DNA from 2 places in the Neobacillus sp. NPDC058068 genome. Region 2 is predicted to be linked to the other one. Evidence: riboswitches for the same ligand, from Rfam matches in the RefSeq annotation. Region 2 holds a riboswitch; the other holds the start of a gene.
The links. Region 2 has a riboswitch for FMN ahead of ribD (bifunctional diaminohydroxyphosphoribosylaminopyrimidine deaminase/5-amino-6-(5-phosphoribosylamino)uracil reductase RibD). Riboswitches for the same ligand answer to the same signal wherever they lie in the genome.
Positions count from the first base shown of each region.

Region 1: another riboswitch for FMN. It lies ahead of ACFVSW_RS16775 (ECF transporter S component); the one in region 2 lies ahead of ribD (bifunctional diaminohydroxyphosphoribosylaminopyrimidine deaminase/5-amino-6-(5-phosphoribosylamino)uracil reductase RibD).

Region 1 covers NZ_JBHVSI010000013.1:163,938-167,355, reverse strand. Annotated here, with positions in the region: gene ACFVSW_RS16785 (YpbB family protein) at 1-832, opposite strand, end outside; gene ACFVSW_RS16780 (ferredoxin) at 1,100-1,348, shown strand; gene ACFVSW_RS16775 (ECF transporter S component) at 1,462-2,028, opposite strand; FMN riboswitch at 2,191-2,325, opposite strand; gene ACFVSW_RS16770 (peptidoglycan DD-metalloendopeptidase family protein) at 2,465-3,226, opposite strand; gene ACFVSW_RS16765 (negative regulator of sigma-X activity) at 3,399-3,418, opposite strand, start outside.
Region 2 covers NZ_JBHVSI010000014.1:120,903-124,320, reverse strand. Annotated here, with positions in the region: FMN riboswitch at 627-758, shown strand; FMN riboswitch at 906-1,039, shown strand; gene ribD (bifunctional diaminohydroxyphosphoribosylaminopyrimidine deaminase/5-amino-6-(5-phosphoribosylamino)uracil reductase RibD) at 1,220-2,302, shown strand; gene ribE (riboflavin synthase) at 2,313-2,951, shown strand; gene ACFVSW_RS17375 (bifunctional 3,4-dihydroxy-2-butanone-4-phosphate synthase/GTP cyclohydrolase II) at 2,971-3,418, shown strand, end outside.

The DNA.
Region 1 (3,418 bases), on a different contig from region 2:
TTAACTTCAGATGTCTGTAATTTGCAATCATCTCTGGGGAATATCCTTGATTTAATAGTTTTTGCGTTTTCCTTGAAGAAAGTGTTAATTCATTTTCTTGTATTAAATCCTGCATTAAATAGGCTAAAACCGTAAAACGATTAGCATTTTCGCTAATATTTCGAATCAAGTAATGTAATGTATTAATGAATCCGATATGGTAATCATGATAATCCAACTGTAGTCTTTTAGCTGCCTGCGATGCCGTTAAACCAATCTGTTGAAAACCTGTCAGCCGAAACACCAACAAAGAAGGATCGATTTCATTGTCACCACTGAAGCATTCCACTACCTCGGAATAAACAATTGTCCCCATTTCATTCCTTGGTACTCTGATTTCTTTTAAAACAGATTTCAGCCATTGATGAACATGCTTATTTTTTTGGATAGGTATGTATCTTGATTCCTGGAAACCAAGATTCGAAGTGACCTGTATAAATAAACTCAGCCTTTCCCAAAACTGCGTAGTGAATGAGTGATGGTCCCAGCCATTTAGATATTTAGGCAATGGATGGTTTCCTAAAAAAGACTTACCTGTGGGCGTTGGAAGGAATCGCTGCTCGCCACAATTATAGATCCACTCGCTTTCTTGCATCATTTGAATGATGTCTTCGAAGGATTCTCTTGTTAGAGGTTCGTATACTCCAAAAAAGTTTTTCAAAGAAAATAAATGAGCATCTTGGATGGTTTGGGATGACTTTTTTCCGTTCAAAAGATGAAAGATAGAATATATCGTCCGTTCTCCGTTTAATTGTGTTAAACAGTACAGAATTATCGATGCTAATTGCGCCACCCAAGCTCTCCTCCCACACTTTTTCGAATTATCTCGACAAAATGTCCTTTTTTTCTTCCTTTTATTCTACCATGAAATGATGATTCTCGTTGCTCGAAATTGTGGAAGTTTATTAAATTCAATTAAACAAACAATAGTATTTAAAAGCATTTTTCTATTGAAAAGTTGCTCATACAGTTTTACAATAGATATGAGTAATGCGTTTCCATTTTCACAATGGAAAACGAGGAAGAATAATTTTGTTATATTACTGGGAGGTTTTTTTTCATGGCAAAGTATACGATTGTGGACAAGGAAACTTGCATCGCTTGCGGGGCATGTGGCGCAGCAGCACCAGATATTTATGATTATGATGATGAAGGCATTGCATTTGTAACTCTTGACGATAATGAAGGTATCGTTGAAATTCCAGATGTATTAATCGATGATATGATGGATGCTTTTGAAGGCTGCCCAACTGATTCAATCAAAGTTGCCGACGAAGCATTTGATGGCAATCCAACTAAATTCGAATAATATTTTGTCAAAAAAGTATTATTAAGCTACTAGCCCCCTTCCTCTTCGACGGGGGTTTTATTTTTTTCATTTAAGAAGCAACCAGGAGGGTATCCTGATTGCTTTATCTATAATTATACACTTTTCACTGTGGAAAATTTCTTAATCCATGCCTGCATCCGGGTGAACAGTAACATAAAGACGATCGACATGACAACACCTTTTATGATATTGAACGGCAGGATTCCAGGTACCACATAGTTACGCAGATCAGGATAATGTAAGAGGGCCGTATAGGCAGGGAGTATAAAAAAATAATTTAATACACTCATCATAACCGCCATTGTGGTTGTGCCAAGTATTAAAGCAAGTGTCATGCCTTTTCGCGTCTTTATTTTATTGTATAAATAATAAGTCGGCAAAATAAACAGAATACCCGCTAGAAAATTAGCAATATGGCCTACTGGAATCCCTGTTTGACTTCCAGTCGCAATATAATTTAGAACATTTTTGAAAAACTCAACTAATATTCCTGCAATCGGTCCTAAGAGTAACGCTGCAATCAATGCGGGGATATCGCTGAAATCGATTAATAAGAAACCTTGGAACGGCGGCAATGGAAAATTTAATAGCATTAACAGATAGGCAATACTGCTCAGCATTCCAATTGTCACCATAGTTTTTACTCTTGTGTTCTTCATTTTCCTCTCTCCTTTTTTGATCCATCGCTTAAGGAAGAGAGGTTCAGCAATTCAGATGCCCTTGTAAAAAAAAATACCCTCAAGAAATTTTCTCGAGGGAGATTTACGAAGGCATGCTTAATAAACGTTCAATCGCAAAAATTTTTTGAACGTCTGCAGAACCTCCATCTTCTCCCATCCAGACTATACTGTCGGCTTTGGAATCACACCAAATCCTGCCTAAAAAGGCTCGCGGGCTTAGAGTATTAACTACTCAATACCGCCGATCGGGAATTTCACCCTGCCCCGAAGATAGATCGATATTAAATTACAAGTTTATTATACTGGAGAAACGTCATTTTGTTAAGCGAAAGATCTCACGTTTCAACTTTTAGGCTTGTTTTTCAACATTTTCATAACAAAACCCGTGGACATATTTGCCACGGGTAACTTATATTCAGTGAACAACTAATATTTGTTTCGGTCTAATCAGATCAGAAGTAAGGTGGTTTAATTCTTTTATTTTCGATATTGAAATCCTTTGTTTCTTTGCAATCGAGTACAAGGTATCGCCTTGTTTAACGATATAGGCGGCATCATTTGATAAATTAATTGATCGCGGTTTGCTTTCAACTTCCGGATGGAAATGGGAGCTTGCCGCTAAAACGTTATCACCAATATTTGCGATTCCACCCTGTACAGCTTCGCCGACGTCTGCTTTTCCGAGGAGCCTTTCCGGATCCATTGCATACCTTTTATCATATCTCCATTCCATTTGATGGGCCTCAAAATGGAGATGAGTTCCGGTGGCTACTCCTGTTCTTCCCATTTTACCGATAACTTCACCTTGTTTTATCGTTTGGCCAGTTAGTACATTCCGCTTATTTAAGTGGGCATAAACGGTTACCAAATTATTTGGATGTTTAACAAATACCACATTCCCATATGTATTAGAATAATAGGCTTTGACTACTTCTCCCCCATCAACAGCAAGCACGGGAGTATCGATTTTCCCTGCAATATCAATTCCTTTATGTTTCCCCTGCCTCGTTCCATATGTATCAGATATAACACCATCTGCCGGCCAAATCCAGCGATCCTTCATTTCTTTTGTCTCTAGCATACCCGCAGCCTCCGAATGTTTGCCGCCTATGAACAATAAACTGACACAAAGCGCCATAATGATGGCAATCAAAAACCTCTTTATGTAGTCACGCATATTTCCCTTTTCCTCCTTATAACTTGACCGCTCTCTTCCACACCATATGTTCGTTTAATCAGGTTTAGAACATCTGGATTTGGGAATCAGGACTAGAGCATACTTGTTATAATTTGGAGTACACAGCAATTTTATTCAAAAAAAATCAACCTATTCGGTTGATTTTTGAATTTTATTGGATATCACGGAGAT
Region 2 (3,418 bases):
ATGAGTCACTCATTGTATTAAAGCAATGGGGGACTCATTTTTCCATTTACTTAGAATCTCTATAAGAGGACCTATTTTATGAAAAAAGTCGAGCGGGTTTCGACGTTATTTTTATCAATTTCCCGGGAAAAAGCCAAACGGCAGAAGGAAATAGTCATGATTCAATCAAACGTTTAGTTAATACGGAAATATAGGAATACCTGTCGAAACGTGTATTATGAGCGGCAGATACTTATTTTCCGCCACGAATTGCACATAAAATAAACAAGAAGAATCCTATATTCGACGATATATTTACTGATTTTAAGTTGTAAACCCCTTATTTATAAGCACTTGATCTGATTTCAATCAAACGATTGATTAGTTTTTTTGAAACTAATCAATCGTTTGATTGAAAATGTAGTATTCCTTGAAATATTAGGCTTCTTATCATAAAACTACGAAGAAATTTGTTGGAAAATAGAGGGTGGAAAAAGTCCGAGAAAATGAGATTAGTTAAGAAAAGATTTATCATAATGGAGAATTCAAGTATCATTAAAGCAGCGGGGGAATCTCCCTTTTTCTACAAGTTAGTCATATAATGTGATTTCTAATGCTAACAGTGTTATAATATGTTATAAATATGAATAGTCCTTCGGGGTCGGGTGAAAGTCCCAATCGACGGTGATGAAGAAATTCTAAGCCCGTGAGCCTTTTTTAAGGCAGGATTTGGTGTGAATCCAAAGCCGACAGTATAGTCTGGATGGGAGAAGGACGTATGAGCATGCCTTATTTCCTTATGAAGAAAAACACACTTCAGAAGGTTTATTTAGTGATGCTTACAACACGAAAACTCCTAACCACCCCGTAGAGATGATCTATGGGGTTTTATTATTTTTATAAAACCCAAACAAAATTTCATATGCAATGTCCTTCGGGGTCGGGTGAAAGTCCCAATCGACGGTGATGAAGAAATTCTAAGCCCGTGAGCCTTTTTATAAAGGCAGGATTTGGTGTGAATCCAAAGCCGACAGTATAGTCTGGATGGGAGAAGGATGTATGAGCAATGGTATCAAGCTTTTGAAGAAAAAATAACCTTCAGAAGGCTTATTTAGTACTGCCGTTATTCCATACTCTCCTCCTAAACCCCTTAGTGACGTATTCTAAGGGGTTTTATTTTTGGAAGGAAGCAGGAGAACCGTCCCCAGCTTCCTGTAAACCGTGATTGGAGGGGATCAAGATGACGGATGAGTTTTATATGGATTTTGCCTTGAAATTGGCGCAAGTTGCTGAGGGACAAACTGCCCCGAATCCCGTTGTGGGTGCTGTGATTGTGAAAGATGGAGAAATTATTGGATTCGGTGCTCATTTGAAAGCGGGATGCCCGCATGCAGAGGTCCATGCATTGCAAATGGCAGGAAATCGGGCTAAAGGAAGTACAGTTTATGTGACGCTCGAACCATGCAGTCATTATGGAAAAACACCTCCATGTGCCATGGCCCTAGTAGAATCCGGTGTGGAACGTGTAGTCATTGCCTCGATGGATCCTAATCCTTTAGTCGCGGGCAAAGGCGTTGCTCTTTTGAGAGACGCTGGGATTGAAGTGAAAACAGGTGTTTTGAAAGACCAGGCTGATGTTTTAAATGAGGCATTCTTTCATTTCATTCAACAAAATAAACCTTTTGTGACATTGAAACAGGCAATTACACTTGATGGCAAGATAACGGCACAGACGGGTTGTGGTGAAAAAATTACCGGCAGCGAGGTGCAACAAGATGTGCACAATGCCCGCGAGAAGTATGATGCGATTTTAGTCGGTCTTGGGACCGTTTTATCGGATAATCCGAGTCTAACGAATCGGCTTGGCAAGACGAAAAAACAACCAATTCGAATCATTTTAGATACACATTTAACGATGCCGCACGATAAAAAAGTTATTACGGATGAGCAGTCACAGACGTGGATTTTCACCGGATCGGAGGCAGCGGCTGAAAGGATTGCTAGTTTTCAACAGCCGCATGTAGAAATCATCCAACTTTCGCAGCCAACCATCGACATTACCGAGTTACTGACGGAGCTTGGAAAACGTCAGGTGATGAAACTTTATGTAGAAGGCGGTAAAACCGTCAATGCAAGCTTTTTGAAATCAGGCTTGGTAAACCAATTGATCACCTATATTGCACCGAAAATTGTCGGCGGGAATAGGGCAGTACCCATGTTTGCTGATTTAGATGTCCTGCAAATGACAGACGCTTACGAATTGAAATTTCAACATGTAGAAGTGATTGGCGAGGACCTGAAAATAACGTCGGTACTGAAATGAGGTGTAAATCATGTTTACAGGAATTGTAGAAGATTTAGGTAAGGTCAAAGCGATCAAAAGTGGGTCCAATAGTATGCAGTTAACGTTAGAATCGAAAAAAATTGTAGAAGACATTCATTTGGGTGATAGTATCGCGGTAAATGGCGTCTGCTTAACCGTCACCGCTTTTTCAACCAACACATTTACAGTTGATGTTATGCCGGAAACGGTGAAGGCAACCAATATCCAGTCGTTCCAAATTGGTCATGTGGTCAACCTGGAACGGGCGATGCCGGCAAATGGCCGGTTTGGTGGTCATTTCGTTTCAGGGCATGTGGATGGAACAGGTGTCATTTTACGAAAAAGGAAGCTTGAAAATGCGGTATATGTTGATATTGGCATCAAAGAAGAACTGAGTAAATATTGCGTACTGAAAGGTTCGATAGCGATTGATGGAATCAGTTTAACGATTTTTGATGTGCAGCCTAGACAGCTGACTGTTTCGCTTATTCCCCTCACGTTTAGTGAAACGATACTAGGGATTAAAAGAGAACATGATGTCGTGAATATTGAAAATGACATGCTTGGAAAATATGTTATTCATCAATTGGAGCGCAAGCAAGAGAGTTCGCCGATTACGATGGATTTTTTACGACAAAATGGATTTTAGAAAAGGCGGTGTTTTGACTGTGTTTCATACCATTGAAGAAGCAATTGAAGATTTGAAAAAAGGTAAAATTATTATCGTGGTCGATGATGAGAACCGTGAAAATGAAGGAGATTTCTTGGTGCTGGCGGATTATGCAACACCGGAGAATATAAACTTTATGGCTACACATGGCCGCGGTTTAATCTGTACGCCCATAACGAAGGAATTAGCGGCACGTCTCGATTTACATCCGATGGTCCAGCACAATACAGATAACCATCAAACGGCTTTTACGGTTAGTATTGATTACAAAGATACAACGACTGGTATTAGTGCATTTGAGCGTTCTGAAACGATTTTACAACTGTTAGATCCAAACGTAATCAGCTCAGATTTTCGCCGGCCTGGTCATGTGTTTCCGCTTGTAGCCAAGGAAAATGGTGTACTTGAGCGAAATGGACATACGGAGGCAGCGGTTGATTTTGCGA